DNA from 3 places in the Vibrio echinoideorum genome. Region 1 is predicted to be linked to each of the others. Evidence: predicted binding sites of a transcription regulator. Region 1 holds the regulator's gene; each other region holds the start of a gene.
What was found. The regulator PurR, encoded in region 1, represses purine synthesis genes. The targets are predictions, from matches to a motif close to TNANGNAAACGTTTNCNTNA.

Region 1 (5,054 bases):
GCAAAGCCTGATATCATTCTGCTTGAAACTGCTAAAGATACGTGGGAAGAAGCACGACAAGCGGCAGCGTTTGTTAAGAATAAAAGAATGGTATTGGTGACATCGGCTAGCCATATGACGCGCGCACTCAATGAGTTCCATGCTGCAGGAATGAAGCCATTACCAGCACCAACAAACTACCTAGCACAAGAAGGGATTGTTGAACCTTGGAATAAGTACATGCCTAAAGCGCTCTATCTTGAGCAAACCGAACGTTATTGGCACGAAACGATGGGGTTAGTTTGGCAAAGTCTGCGCGATTGGCTAGACACAAGTAATGATAATGTTGAAGAGCCTGTAGTCATCCCTGAACCTTCTATTTTAGAAGAAGACAATGATGCAGTTTCTGCGGCCTAGTATTAAATCGATATATCTTGATTTTAGAAGAGTTAGTTCATAATCAAGAATGTGATAAGCAATAAAAAAGCCGAGACATAAACTGTGTCTCGGCTTTTTTACGCTTGTCACTCGTTGCTGATTAAAGCGCCCGAGGGAGGTTTAGTCACCAGCAAACATGTACCCTTCACCATGAACCGTCACAAAAATTTGTGGATTCTTAGGGTCAAACTCCATTTTTGCGCGCATACGACGAATGAGGACGTCGATCGTACGATCATTCGGCGCATCAACTCGGTGGCTAATCATATTCAAAATACGCTCACGACTTAATACTTTATTAGGGTAAGAAGAGAGTGCTACTAGCAACTCATACTCAGCCTTAGTCAGTTTAACCGGCTCGCCATTTTTGCTTAGCGCACGGCGAGGAATATCAAACGTCCATTCACCAAAACGAACAACAGACTCATCTTCTGTTTGTTCTACCGTTCCCGCCGCGGTTTTGCGAGCGGCAGCAATACGCCAAAGTAAGTTTTTAACTCGAACCAACAACTCGCGAAGTTCGAATGGTTTAGTAACATAATCATCTGCGCCCATTTCTAGGCCAACGATTTTGTCGATGCTATCCGTGCGTCCAGTAACTAAAATAATTCCAATGTCTGATTGACTGCGTAATTCGCGAGTTAGCATCAATCCATCTTCGCCTGGTAAGTTGATGTCCAGCATAATGAGATCAACGTTGTTTTCTTCCAACACCTTTCTCATTTGAGCGCCGCTTTCCGCTTCGCTCACTGTGTAACCTTCGTTCTGGAAATATCCAACCAGTTTACTGCGGGTTACCACATCATCTTCTACGACTAATACGTGATAGCTCATCTACACCACTTTTCTTATTTAATAGTTTCAGTGACTATTCTATTCATAACTAGTAACAATTCTAGTGGTACTGAAGATAAAAGCCAGAAACATGGATTTTTTTTGATACAAGACAATCTTAAACCTTGCTATTTATCGTCCATCGCAATTCAATATAGGCATTACTACTAACGAGTAACTTTGCGTTTCGCAAATAACCTTGTTATTCAGCCTTGGTGTGCTTATGCCCTAGTGACTTCAAGATGCTTATAAGTAACACCACAAGACTAAATCAGGATCTATGAAATGAAAGATACGAAAGCGTTCAACGAACAAAGAGCAGAAATATACTGGTGGCTATCAAGCTTATTTGCCAAAGAGCTAACTCAAGAAGAACTCGATCACTACCATTCTGTTGAAATTCGTTCTTTCCTTACTGGTTTAGGCGAAAATGAAACTCTGAAGCCTTCAATTGATAAGCTTGTAGACGCACTAAATCGTTTACAAACACGTGAAGATGCCCAACTGGAACTGTCTGCTGATTTCTGCGATCTTTTCTTAAAGACAGATAAACATGGTGCTCTGCCTTACGCTTCAATGTATATCGGCGAAACGGGTCTATTGAACGACAAGCCAGCTAAAGATATGGAAGACATCATGGCTAAGCACAACCTGGTCGTGAACAAAGATTTAAAAGAGCCCGCAGACCACATAGCTATCGAACTCGATTTCCTTGGCAACTTAATCATCCGTTCTAACGAAACTGAGCTTGAAGAAGAGTTAGAGAAATCGTTCGCCGTTCAACAACAGTTTGTCGAACAACAACTCCTTACTTGGGTGCCAAAGTTCAATGTGAAATGTCATGATGTTGACCAGTTTGGTTTCTACGCTTCCGTCTCGTCTTTGTTACTCGCATTTTGCAATTTAGACATTCAATATTTGGCGGGTGAATAAGCTAAGTGGATATCTAAGTAAATAAATTCAATAGAATGTGACAATTCACCCGGATTTCTGGGTGAATTTTATTGCGAGTCATTTCTAGTCAGTCTAAAATTGTGACCGCAAACGATAAAATATGAAACATTCACGAAATGCTATGCTTATTTAAGTTCAGAGCATTTCGGTGTTAAGACAGGCCGCTCAATAGCGGTTTTTTGTTTTTTAGCACTTTAGTACCCAAAGAGCCCTACAAATTTAAGCTCTTAGTTAAGTAGCTTAACGGCTACTTTATTCCGTACTTTGGGAAAGTAGCTTCTAATAGGATAAAACCATGGCCACTATTAAAGATGTCGCTCGCTTAGCAGGCGTATCAACAACCACCGTTTCTCACGTAATCAACAAAACACGTTTTGTTGCAGAAGCGACTCAAGAAAAAGTAAACAAAGCCGTAGACGAACTAAACTACGCGCCGAGTGCTGTTGCTCGTAGCTTAAAATGTAATACAACGCGCACTATCGGCATGCTAGTGACTCAATCAACCAACCTATTCTTCTCTGAAGTTATCGATGGTGTTGAGAGTTACTGTTACCGTCAAGGTTACACTTTGATCTTGTGTAACACTGGCGGTATCTATGAGAAGCAGCGCGACTACATTCGAATGCTTGCAGAGAAACGTGTAGATGGCATCTTGGTTATGTGTTCAGACCTAACTGAAGAATTAAGAGAGATGTTAGACCGTCACGCTGATATCCCTAAAGTTGTCATGGATTGGGGCCCTGAGACCTCTCAAGCCGATAAGATCATTGATAACTCTGAAGAAGGTGGCTATCTGGCAACCAAGTACCTTATTGAACGCGGTCATTCTAAGATTGCTTGCTTAAGTGGCCACTTAGACAAAGCAGCATGTGTAGAACGTATTGCAGGTTACAAACGTGCGTTGGGTGAAGCCAAAATAGCTACTGATGAGCGTCTAATCATTGAAGGCAACTTTGAGTGTGATACCGCTGTGATTGCTGCTGATCAAATTATTAAAATGGAAGATCGCCCTACAGCCGTATTCTGTTTTAACGACACCATGGCACTTGGCCTAATGAGTCGCTTACAACAACAAGGTATTCGTATCCCTGAAGATATTTCAGTGATTGGTTACGATAACATCGAGTTAGCTGAGTACTTCTCTCCACCATTGACCACGGTTCACCAACCGAAGCGTCGTGTTGGTAAGAATGCATTCGAAATTTTGTTAGAACGCATCAAAGACAAAGACCATGAAAAACGTGTATTCGAAATGCACCCCGAAATTGTTGAGCGAAGCACAGTTAAAACGTTAAATTAATTGATAAATTCAGTTTAGTTTAATCAAGCGCACCTTTAGGTGCGCTTTTTTTATCAACAACATCAATGAACCTGGTATCATACTGGAAAGATCATTAATTGAAGCGATATCACATTTTGAAATAACAAGTGTGAGCCTCATTCAACAAAAACTTTATTCTATTTAATCAGTCACGCACAGGGCAAACCACTCGAAAGAGTGAGACGCAAAGCTTCCGGCCTAAACCACTCGTTGGTATGGTAGCGGGGTTACCGATGGCAAAATGCAGTAGTTATTAATAATTTAGTAATTTACGGCTTATTGACAATTTAGTTGCAACATTTTGCTAATCTCTCGGACCTGCTTATTTGGTGGCGTAGTTCAAATACACCGAGATAAATAACATGGATAAACCGATACTAAAGGACTCGATGAAGTTATTTGAGTCCCTAGGAAAAATAAAATCACGCTCAATGTTTGGTGGCTTCGGTCTTTTTGCTGATGACACGATGTTTGCTCTGGTTGTAAATGACCAGTTGCACATACGAGCGGACAAATGCACAACAAAGCAATTCGAACAACAAGGGTTTCAACCTTACGTTTACAAGAAACGTGGTTTCCCCGTTGTTACTAAATATTTCGCTTTGCCTGAGGGCCTATGGCAGGATCAAGAGAAAATCTTAGAGCTTGCTACTACGTCTTTGGGTTTTGCTAAAGACGAAAAAGCTGAACAGTCTTCTGCTAAGCCAACTCGATTAAAAGACCTTCCTAACCTTCGACTCGCGACTGAGCGTATGTTGAAAAAGGCTGGGATAGATTCCGTAGAACGTTTATATGAATCTGGCTCTGTAAACGCGTTTAACGCCATCAAGGAATCTCATGCGTCCTCTGTTAGTATCGAGCTACTTTGGGCACTAGAAGGGGCTATCAATGGTACACATTGGTCTGTCATACCACAGCAGCGTCGTGAAGAGCTTATCAGTCGCGTCAATTAACATTGTCAATTCAAACGATACATAACTAAGCCGCATTTTTGCGGCTTTTTTTATATCTGCTGAAAGTTAATCTATGCTTTACCTGTCTATCTATACTAATGGTATGCATTGAAAATTTGAGGAAGTATCAATGAGTAAGAAAATGATATTGGGTATTGTATTGGTCGTGACGATCATCTTGTTGGGCGTAAACTTCGGCCAATACCTCACACTTGAGAATGCAAAGGCTCAACAAGCCGTTTTAAATAAGTACATTGATAGCAACTTCATCGCTGCGGCTGCTATTTATTTCTCAGCTTACGTAATGATTACCGCTTTCTCGATTCCAGGCGCAGCTGTTGTGACACTCTTGGGTGCCGCGCTCTTTGGTTTTTGGAATAGTTTGCTTTTGGTGTCATTCGCCAGCGCCATCGGTGCAACTATTGCCTTTTTAAGTAGCCGCTACCTATTGCGCGACTGGATTCAAACCAAGTTTGGCGATAAGTTGGCAACCATAAATAAAGGTGTTGAAAAAGACGGGGCATTTTATTTATTTTCCCTACGTTTGATTCCTGTATTCCCATTTTTTCTCATCA
Region 2 (5,054 bases), 1.6 Mb from region 1:
TCGTTTGCTACAAGCGTTTGAACGCCTTCGTAGAAGCCTTTTAGTTGCGCTGCGTTGTCTACATCTGCTGGCTTATCACCAAGCTGCTTGTAAACCTGTGCAAGTGCTGTTGCACCCATGCGGTTTTTGCCGTTACCTAAGTCGATAAGAACCAGTGACGTGTTGCCTAGTCCTTCAAGGTTATCAGGGGTGCGTAATTGAGGAGTAATCGTCTTACGAACATCTTCAACACGTGCAAACGCAGTGATAACAAGAGATAGCGGAGACGTGACTTCTTTCTGCTCGCCGTTCTCTTCCCACTTAGTCTTCATCGACATTGAGTCTTTACCCACTGGGATAGTTAGACCCAGTGCCGGACATAGCTCTTCACCCACCGCTTTAACCGCTTCGTAAAGACCTGCGTCTTCACCAGGGTGACCCGCTGGAGACATCCAGTTAGCCGACAGTTTAATATGTTTGATATCACCGATGTTAGTCGCTGCAATGTTAGTAATGGCTTCACCAACCGCTAGACGAGCAGATGCTCCGAAGTCTAGAAGTGCAACCGGAGTGCGCTCACCAAGAGACATCGCTTCCCCGTGGTAAGTGTCGTAGCTTGCTGCAGTTACCGCGCAGTTCGCTACTGGTACTTGCCAAGGGCCGACCATTTGGTCACGAGCCACAAGGCCTGTTACCGAGCGGTCACCGATAGTAATAAGGAATGTTTTCTCTGCAACCGTTGGTAGGCGTAGAACACGATCAACCGCTTCGTTTAGTTCGATACCAGAACGGTCAATCGCAGGATTGTTTGCTTTTAACGTTTTCGCGTCACGGTGCATCTTAGGTGTTTTGCCTAATAAGATGTCCATTGGCATGTCGATCGGCGTATTGTCGAAGTGTGAATCTTCTAATTTAAGGTCACGTTCTTCTGTTGCTTTACCAACAATCGCGAATGGAGCGCGTTCACGCTTACAAATCGCTTCGAACGTTGCTAAGTCTTTATCTGCAACCGCCATTACATAACGTTCTTGAGATTCGTTACACCAGATTTCAAGCGGGCTCATGCCTGGTTCATCGTTTGGTACATCACGTAGGTTGAAGATACCGCCACGTTCGCCGTCATCGACTAGCTCAGGAAGTGCATTCGAGATGCCGCCCGCGCCCACATCGTGGATAAATGCGATTGGGTTCGCATCACCAAGCTGCCAACAACGGTCGATAACTTCCTGACAACGACGTTCCATCTCTGGGTTTTCACGTTGTACAGAAGCAAAATCTAAGTCTTCAGAAGAAGAACCAGAATCCATTGAAGATGCCGCACCGCCACCAAGGCCGATGTTCATTGCAGGGCCACCCAATACGATTAGGCTCGCACCTACTGGGATCTCTTTCTTCTGAACATGATCATCACGGATGTTACCAAGGCCACCGGCCAGCATGATTGGCTTGTGGTAACCACGTACTTCTTCACCGTTATGAGAGTTAACTTTTTCTTCGTAAGTACGGAAGTAACCTAATAGGTTTGGACGACCAAATTCGTTGTTGAATGCTGCGCCACCTAATGGGCCTTCTAACATGATATCCAACGCAGTTACGATACGGCTTGGCTTACCAAAATCAGTTTCCCAAGGTTGTACGAAGTTAGGAATTTTTAAGTTAGATACAGAGAAAGCAACCAAACCAGCTTTTGGCTTACCACCAATACCAGTTGCGCCTTCATCACGGATTTCGCCGCCTGAACCTGTTGATGCGCCCGGCCACGGAGAGATTGCCGTTGGGTGGTTATGCGTTTCAACTTTCATCAAGATGTGTGTTTTCTCTTGGTGGTAGTTGTATTGGCGAGTTTCTGGATCTGGGAAGAAACGACCGACTTCAGAACCTGTCATTACCGCTGCGTTATCTTTATAAGCAGACAGAACGTGTTCTGGTGTCGTTTCAAAGGTGTTCTTAATCATCTTGAACAATGATTTTTCTTGCTTAACGCCATCGATAGTCCAATCAGCGTTAAAGATCTTGTGACGGCAGTGCTCTGAGTTTGCTTGTGCAAACATCATTAGCTCGATGTCAGTCGGATTGCGGCCAAGCTTCTCAGTGAAACTTTCAAGAAGGTAATCAATCTCATCTTCTGCAAGCGCAAGACCTAGGATAACGTTTGCTTCTTCAAGCGCTTTACGCCCGCCAGTAAGAAGGTCAACTTCCGCATAAGGAATAGGCTCAGCAACTGTGAATAATGCCGCCGCTGATTCAAAGTCAGTGAAAACAACTTCCATCATACGGTCGTGCAGAATCGCTTTCAGCTCAACAAGTTGAAGCTCAGAAAGTTCAGAAGAGGTTTCAATGTAGAAAGCAGTACCGCGCTCTAGACGTGACACTTTAGCCAGTCCACAGTTGTGTGCGATATCAGTTGATTTTGAAGACCAAGGCGAGATAGTGCCTGGGCGTGGCGTTGCAAGCAGCAATAAACCTTCAGGCTCATGCTCTTCAATCGTTGGACCGTAAGTCAGTAGCTTTTCTAGCTTCTCAACTTCAGACTCATCTAGCTCTGCCGTTAAATCAGCAAAGTGGGCAAACTCAGCGTAAATACCTGTTACAGGTAAGCTTAATTCACGACAAAGCTCTAAAAGCTTGTTAACACGAAACTCAGATAGAGCTGGGGAGCCACGCAAAATTCTCATGTGCTTAGGTCTCTTATGCAGTTGATTAAGGTAGTATTGGAATAAATTCAGTGGGTTATAGGAACAACCTAACTGTTTTCTTCGAAGCTATTCCCGAAGGTTGCCAAACCTATGCCGATTCCACCTCTTCAATGCGAGCGCATTATAAAGCATTTCTTTTTGTGACGTAACACCAAAAGCAACCGTTTGCGTTATTTTTTTTATCTTTCTGTGTAAATGTTAGTTTTGCTGCATTAATCACCACTTTTACAACTGTTTAATTAAACCTGCTTTGCCAGCCATGCGGGGTTTGGTATAAAGGGGCTTCCACTTTTTGAGATTTCATTTTGATGCCTAAATTTACGCTCATCTTTTCGTCTAAATTTCTTCTGCTCGCTATCGCTCTGTTTGGGCTAACTGGGTGCCAGATTGAATCTGAACCTAAAAGTGTTCTTGAGCAGATACGAGATCGCGGCGTTCTTCGTGTCGGTACCTTGAATAACCAACTCTCTTATTATATTGGTCCTGATGGCCCTGCTGGTTTGGATTACGAGTTAGCTCGTGAGTTTGCAGAAGAGCTTGGTGTAAAGCTTGAGATCAAACCAGCTTACCGCTTATCCGGCCTATTCCCTGCGTTAAAGAAAGGCGAGATCGATCTGATCGCGACTGGATTAACGCAAAACAGCAACCTAACACGAGCTTATCGCGCGGCGCCTGCTTATTACTATGTAAGCCAGCAAGTGGTGTATAAAAAGGGACAATGGCGTCCAAGAAATCTAGAACAGCTGATCGCGTTTGAGAATGAACGTCAGGAAGAGTTTGTGAAAGCTCAAACTGAATCAAAAGAGTCTCCATCAAGTGAAACGTTGACGCCGTCTTTGGTTGTAGTGAAGGACTCACATTTTGAGCCAACACTCAAACAACTACAGAGCACTCACAATGACTTTATCTACGATGCGGTAGGTAATGCCGACATCAATGATCTGCTAAAAGAAGTATCCACGGGAGAACGGCTGTTTACCGTTGCAGACTCAATTGAGCTTTCTTTGGCACAACGTTTATACCCTGATGTCGCACTTGCTTTCGAACTAACAGAAGACCAACCTATCTCTTGGTACTTAGAGAGATCAGAGGATGAAAGCCTTTATGCGTTACTGATCGAATTTTTCGGTAACCTGAAACAGTCTGGTGAGCTAGCATCGTTAGAAGAGAAATACATCGGCCACATTGGCACTTTTGATTATGTCGATACTCGTGCATTCATCCGTGCACTAGATAGCAAACTACCAAAATGGTCCCCGCTATTTCAACAATACTCGCAAGAGTTTGATTGGCGCTTAATCGCTGCTTTGGCTTACCAAGAATCCCACTGGAACCCCGTTGCTCGCTCACCAACCGGTGTTCGAGGCATGATGATGTTGACGCTGCCAACCGCAAAGAGTGTTGGTGTGACCAATCGTCTCGACCCGAAACAGTCGGTACAAGGTGGCGTGGAATATTTACGTCGTATCGTGAATCGAGTTCCTGACTCAATTACCCAACATGAAAAGATCTGGTTTGCTCTCGCTTCATATAACGTAGGTTATGGCCACATGATGGACGCACGTCGCTTAACTAAAGCACAAGGTGGTGATCCTGACGCTTGGGGTGATGTGAAAGATCGACTTCCTCTCCTAAAGCAGAAGAAATACTACAGTAAAACTCGTTACGGGTATGCGCGTGGTGATGAAGCAAGGAATTACGTTGAGAACATTCGCCGCTATTACCAGAGTATTATTGGTCATGTTAATAAGCGTGATAAAGAGGAAGAAGCCAACCTTGAAGGTTTAGTGGTTATCCCACCTTTAGAGATCTCAGGCGCAGAATCAACAATCAGTGCGGCCGAATCCGCTGTGAATGACTCTGAGTCCTCCAAATAAATGAAAAAGAGCAATGCCACATAGCATTGCTCTTTTTTTTTGCTAAGAGGTTCGTGGCTAGATTCAGCAATTAAGTTGATAACGTGACCGTTAAACTTCAAGTGTCATATTGCAGTAACAATCGAACTTTATAACGACACACCACAGATACATTATGCTTTGTTGTATTCAACTACTGGTCTTGGGGCGGCGTTTCTTACTTACGATGTTGGCTATTATCATGATGACTGCGAAAAACAATATGACAGCAAACGGAACGCCAGGTTCGCGACAAAGCTCATAAACAAATAACCACTATAATTAAAACTGAAGTCATAATTACATAGCCAGACGACAAATAGGAAATCGTTGAAATGATGAATAAAAAACTGAAATCGAAGCGCCTTGATAAGACCGTTGCTGCAAACCGTCGTAAGCGCATGCTTTCAAACAATAAGAAAAAGATCATTTGGCGCAACCGTGCTTTCATGCAAATGCTTACTGAGTAAATATAATGACCAAG
Region 3 (5,054 bases), on a different replicon from region 1:
TACTTCTTTTCTAATCAGTTCAGACGTGACACTGTAATCATTCACGAAATATAGGTTTTTGAGGTTTGGTCTTAATTGAGAAATAAGCGCAATATTAATATCAATATGATCATTCTCATAAAGCACGGTCGCTCTATCCGTAACGGCATACATATCTGTACTAATATCATTGATGCCAGCTGCAACAACGGGTGTAGAGCGATCAATCAAAGAACCGAGTGATTTGAGAAAATTCGCTGCGTTATCGTCGGTAACAATCACGCCATCAAACTCATATCCCGAATATTTGGCTTCGAAGTAGTTCGCTAAAGAGTCGTAATATTCAGAGCTGTGGATACGTTTGGTATCTAAGTATTCTACAGAGAGTTTTATTTCAGCTTGAGAAAGTTTGAACGCACTTTCTATTCCCTTTTGGAAATCCGTGGTCCATTGATAGGAAGGTTCGTAGGAGTGTAAAACTAGAATTTGTTTAATATTCCAGTCGTTATTAGCATAAACAGCAGGAGAAAAAGCGCTAACACACAATACAGCGATTGATATCAATAGCTTGTACATACAAAACCCTTTTTAAAAGATGGGGTATTGTACTCAGATTAACGCTTTCTCAAAGAATCTTTAGTTCTCGACCCATACTTTATCACCAGAAGCATGATCTTGTGTCCAAAAATCATGTAACTGTTTAGCAAAACCATTGATATCTTGATCATTTTTGTTAACAACATCCGAGATCAACAGAGAACCGTCGCACTCAGTGACGATAGCGCTGGCCACAACATCACCATTTAAGGTACCGACATACAAAGCATGGTCATCTGATAGCATTATCTGGCTTAAGAACTCCAGCATGTGTGCGCTTTCTGTCTCATTTGGGTACGCACTGGCTTGGTTTAATGAAAATAGAACGGTTAACTTATGGAAATCAACTTTGTGCAGTTCGTCAATTTGAGTAGGAGTTTGGTCTTGCGGGAGAAGTTGGTAAGTCTTTTGAGGAAGTTGGCTTTTATAGATGTCTCGACCGAGAAGGCTCTCTTTTGCGGGGTATGCAATATCGAGTTGGCTAAATAGCCATTGGTTTTTCTTGTTTGCAATTTCAGGTATTTCGTTATTCATTCTTTTAGTACCCACGGTTAGTATCCCCAAATATCACAGTTATTTGGAAGACATATGATCGACTGAGGTGTCGAGCTACAAGCAGAGAGCATACAGAGCATAACTAAGGCCAACAAGTACTTTAAATGCTTCATATTTTTCATTATCTAACAACATCCTTTAAGAACTCAGAGAAAAGCTCTACACTCGTATTCAAGCTTTCAATATCCTTATAGTAAACAGAACTATATAAATAAAAAGGACTTCTTATGAAAAAAGCCTTAATAGCAGCAGGTATCATCACGATGTTAGCTGGCTGTTCGGACAACGAGGTTGGCGACGTCTCATTGGGTTTCTTCACAATGAAAGATATTAAAATGTCATCTTTAGATGATGACAAAATCGCGGGTGTTACTTGTCACATTGCATCAATCGAAGCAAATCTTAGCCTTTCTGATCCAAGCGATAGCTCTATCTCTTGTCGTCAAACGGGCGAAATTACTCCAGAAATGATTGCTAAAATAGACAAAAGTAAATCAGGCGAAGTGGTATTCAAGCAGTCAAAAAGTATCTTCTTCAAAACAATGAAGGTTCGTCGTATATACGATGCTGAGAATCAATCGCTGCTCTACTTGTCTTACACCACCAAAGAAACTGAAGGCAGCTTCAAACACAGCCTTTCAACCGTTCCGCTTTGGGGTACAAAGGCTTACGTTGATCCCGCAACGGTAGTTCCAACAGAATAGTTTCAGTAAATAGTCGAACAGAATCACCTGTACAGACATTGCGCAGGTGATTCAAAATGTAATAAAAATGAAAGAAACAGAAACAAAATGTGATATCATGCGGCAAAATTTTTTCACTGTATTTGTCATATGAAATTTCCTGGACAGCGTAAATCTAAGCACTACTTTCCAACTCACGCCCGTGATCCGTTGGTCAACCAAATTCAACAAACACCCAAGCTTCACCGCGCAACAATTGTCGGTGTGGGTCAAACTATTGTTGATATCGAAGCCCGTGTTGACAACGCGTTCCTTGAAAAATACGAGCTGAGTAAAGGTCACTCACTAGTATTGGAAGAAAGTAAAGCAGATGCGCTGTATGAAGAGTTAGTTGAGCGTGGTTTGATCACGCATCAGTACCCTGGCGATACTATCGGCAATACGCTGCACAACTATTCCGTACTCGCAGACAGTAAATCTGTCCTGCTTGGCGTTATGTCTAAGAAAATTGAAGTTGGCTCATTTGGTTACCGTTACCTATGCCGCACCTCTTCTCGTATGAACTTAAACCACCTACAAACTGTTGATGGTCCTATTGGTCGTTGTTACACGCTCATTACCGAAGATGGCGAACGTACGTTTGCAATCAACGAAGGACACATGAACCAGCTGCTTCCTGAAAGCATTCCTGAACAGATTTTCGAAAAAGCGTCTGCATTGGTCGTGTCTTCATACCTAATGCGTGGTAAGCCTGAAGATCCAATGCCAAAAGCCGTACAAAAAGCGATTGAATACGCGAAAGCGCACAATGTCCCTGTTGTACTGACGCTTGGTACTAAGTACGTGATCGAAGGTAACGCAGAATGGTGGCAAGAATACCTTAAAGAAAACGTCACTATCGTTGCAATGAACGAAGACGAAGGTGAAGCCTTAACCGGTGAAAAAGATCCTTTGCTAGCGGCGAACAAAGCGCTTGAGTGGGTTGACCTAGTTCTCTGCACTGCAGGTCCTGTCGGCTTATACATGGCAGGCTACACAGACGAGCCAGCGAAACGCGAAACAACACTACCGTTATTACCGGGTAACATTCCTGAATTTAACAAATACGAATTCAGCCGTGCGATGCGTAAGCAAGACTGTAAAGACCCAGTAAAAGTGTACTCTCACATCGGCCCTTACTTGGGTGGCCCACTTGAGATTAAAAACACAAACGGCGCTGGTGATGGCGCGCTTTCGGCACTTCTACATGACATGGCAGCGAACAGTTACCATCACGTGAACGTACCGAATTCAGAGAAACACGAGCACGCGTGCTTAACGTACTCGTCACTGTCTCAAATTTGTAAGTACGCAAACCGCGTAAGCTACGAAGTATTGACTCAGCACTCTCCTCGCCTTTCTCGTGCACTACCAGAACGCGAAGATAGCTTAGAAGAAACATACTGGGATCGTTAATCTAACCCGAATTAATTAGCTGGCTAACAAATTAGCGGTTAACAAGTTAGATTGAATAACCTGAGCAAGATTAACGATTCCTCGAAAGGGCTGCTATATGCAGCCCTTTTTGTATTAAGGGTCAATGTAATCACCATTGAAGGTAATCAAATCGAATATCTTGCTCATTGAAGATTTGATCTCGCGCAATGACTCTTTAGATCTGTTATCTTCCAGCACATAATTCGTGTGGTTTGCCTTTACTTGGTAAATTTATACAGTACTATCGCCACGCAAACGTTTACGTACCACCTTTAGGTTCTGATATAAGGATCAAATATGCTGTCTGATATCGATATTTGTCGCTCAACTCCCCTTAAAAACATCAGTGAGGTTGCTGAACAAGCAGGCCTACAACATGATGAACACCAACCATTAGGGCAATACAAGTCTAAAGTGTCCCTAACATCACTGGATCGCCTAGCTAGCTTGCAAGATGGTAAATTAGTTGTCGTGACCGCGATTACCCCAACTCCCCTAGGTGAAGGAAAAACCGTCACCACCATAGGTTTGGCACAAGGGCTCGCTGAGATCAACCAATCAGTAATGGCCTGTATTCGTCAGCCTTCGATGGGGCCAGTTTTTGGTATTAAAGGTGGCGCAGCCGGTGGTGGTTACTCTCAAGTCGCCCCTATGGAACAATTGAACTTGCACCTCACCGGTGATATTCATGCTGTAACAGCCGCTCACAACCTTGCCTCTGCCGCTATCGACGCTCGTTTGTATCACGAGCAGCGTGAAGGATTGCAAGCCTTTGAAACACGCTCTGGCTTAAAATCATTAGACATCGATCCAAGCAGAATCGTGTGGCGCCGTGTACTTGACCACAATGACCGCGCGCTGCGCATGATCACCGTTGGCAAAAACGAAGCTGGTAAAACAATAAATGGCTTTGAGCGCGAAGACGGGTTTGATATCGCTGCAGCCTCAGAGTTGATGGCAATTCTTGCACTTGCTGATGACCTTCAAGATTTACGCAAACGTATTGGTCGTGTCGTACTCGCGTATAACCACCAAGGTTTGCCATTAACCGCAGATGACTTCAACGTTGCAGGCGCGATGACAGTAACAATGAAAGACTCGATTGAGCCAACATTGATGCAAACCCTTGAAGGCGTGCCGACACTCATTCACGCGGGACCATTCGCGAATATAGCCCACGGAAACTCTTCGATTATTGCCGACAAGATAGCGTTGAAGTTGAGTGACTTTGTAGTGACTGAAGGTGGCTTCGGCTCTGACATGGGGTTTGAGAAAGCTTGTAACATCAAAGTGAAAGCATCAAACAAAAAACCTGACTGCGCAGTCGTTGTAGCTACATTACGCGGATTAAAGGCTAACTCTGGATTGTACGATTTAAGACCAGGCACTCCGTTACCGGATTCGATTTTTAATGATGACCAAGACGCCCTGACTGCTGGCTTCGAAAACCTTAAATGGCATATCAACAACGTTAAGCAATACCAAGTGCCAACGGTAGTAGCGATTAATCAATTCCCACAAGATTCTGCTCAAGAGCTCGACGCATTGAAACAGATGGTCATCGAATTCGACCCAAGCGTTCGCGTTGAAGTAAGTGAAGCGTTTGGCAAAGGTGGTGAAGGTGCGATTAAGCTCGCCCACGCAGTGGTTAATGCTTGTCAACACGCCTGTGAATTTAAGCCTTTGTACCATTCGGAACAGAGCTTGGAAGAAAAGTTGATGGCGGTGGCTGAAGTTGGGTATGGAGCGTCGAGCATTTCGTTA

Region 2: purL (phosphoribosylformylglycinamidine synthase) is a predicted target of PurR. The motif match lies at 2,829-2,848, and genes of this name have one in related genera.
Region 3: OCV36_RS19915 (formate--tetrahydrofolate ligase) is a predicted target of PurR. The motif match lies at 3,538-3,557, and genes of this name have one in related genera.

The regions. Positions count from the first base shown of each region.
Region 1 covers NZ_AP025483.1:1,186,417-1,191,470, reverse strand. Annotated here, with positions in the region: gene elyC (envelope biogenesis factor ElyC) at 1-396, shown strand, start outside; gene torR (two-component system response regulator TorR) at 538-1,251, opposite strand; gene torD (molecular chaperone TorD) at 1,537-2,184, shown strand; gene purR (HTH-type transcriptional repressor PurR) at 2,501-3,505, shown strand; cyclic di-GMP riboswitch class I at 3,676-3,761, shown strand; gene OCV36_RS05485 (TfoX/Sxy family DNA transformation protein) at 3,889-4,479, shown strand; gene OCV36_RS05480 (TVP38/TMEM64 family protein) at 4,610-5,054, shown strand, end outside.
Region 2 covers NZ_AP025483.1:2,761,897-2,766,950, forward strand. Annotated here, with positions in the region: gene purL (phosphoribosylformylglycinamidine synthase) at 1-2,654, opposite strand, end outside; gene mltF (membrane-bound lytic murein transglycosylase MltF) at 2,984-4,552, shown strand; gene OCV36_RS12530 (hypothetical protein) at 4,906-5,040, shown strand.
Region 3 covers NZ_AP025484.1:824,219-829,272, reverse strand. Annotated here, with positions in the region: gene OCV36_RS19935 (HD domain-containing phosphohydrolase) at 1-555, opposite strand, end outside; gene OCV36_RS19930 (hypothetical protein) at 616-1,110, opposite strand; gene OCV36_RS19925 (CreA family protein) at 1,359-1,835, shown strand; gene OCV36_RS19920 (inosine/guanosine kinase) at 1,965-3,269, shown strand; gene OCV36_RS19915 (formate--tetrahydrofolate ligase) at 3,588-5,054, shown strand, end outside.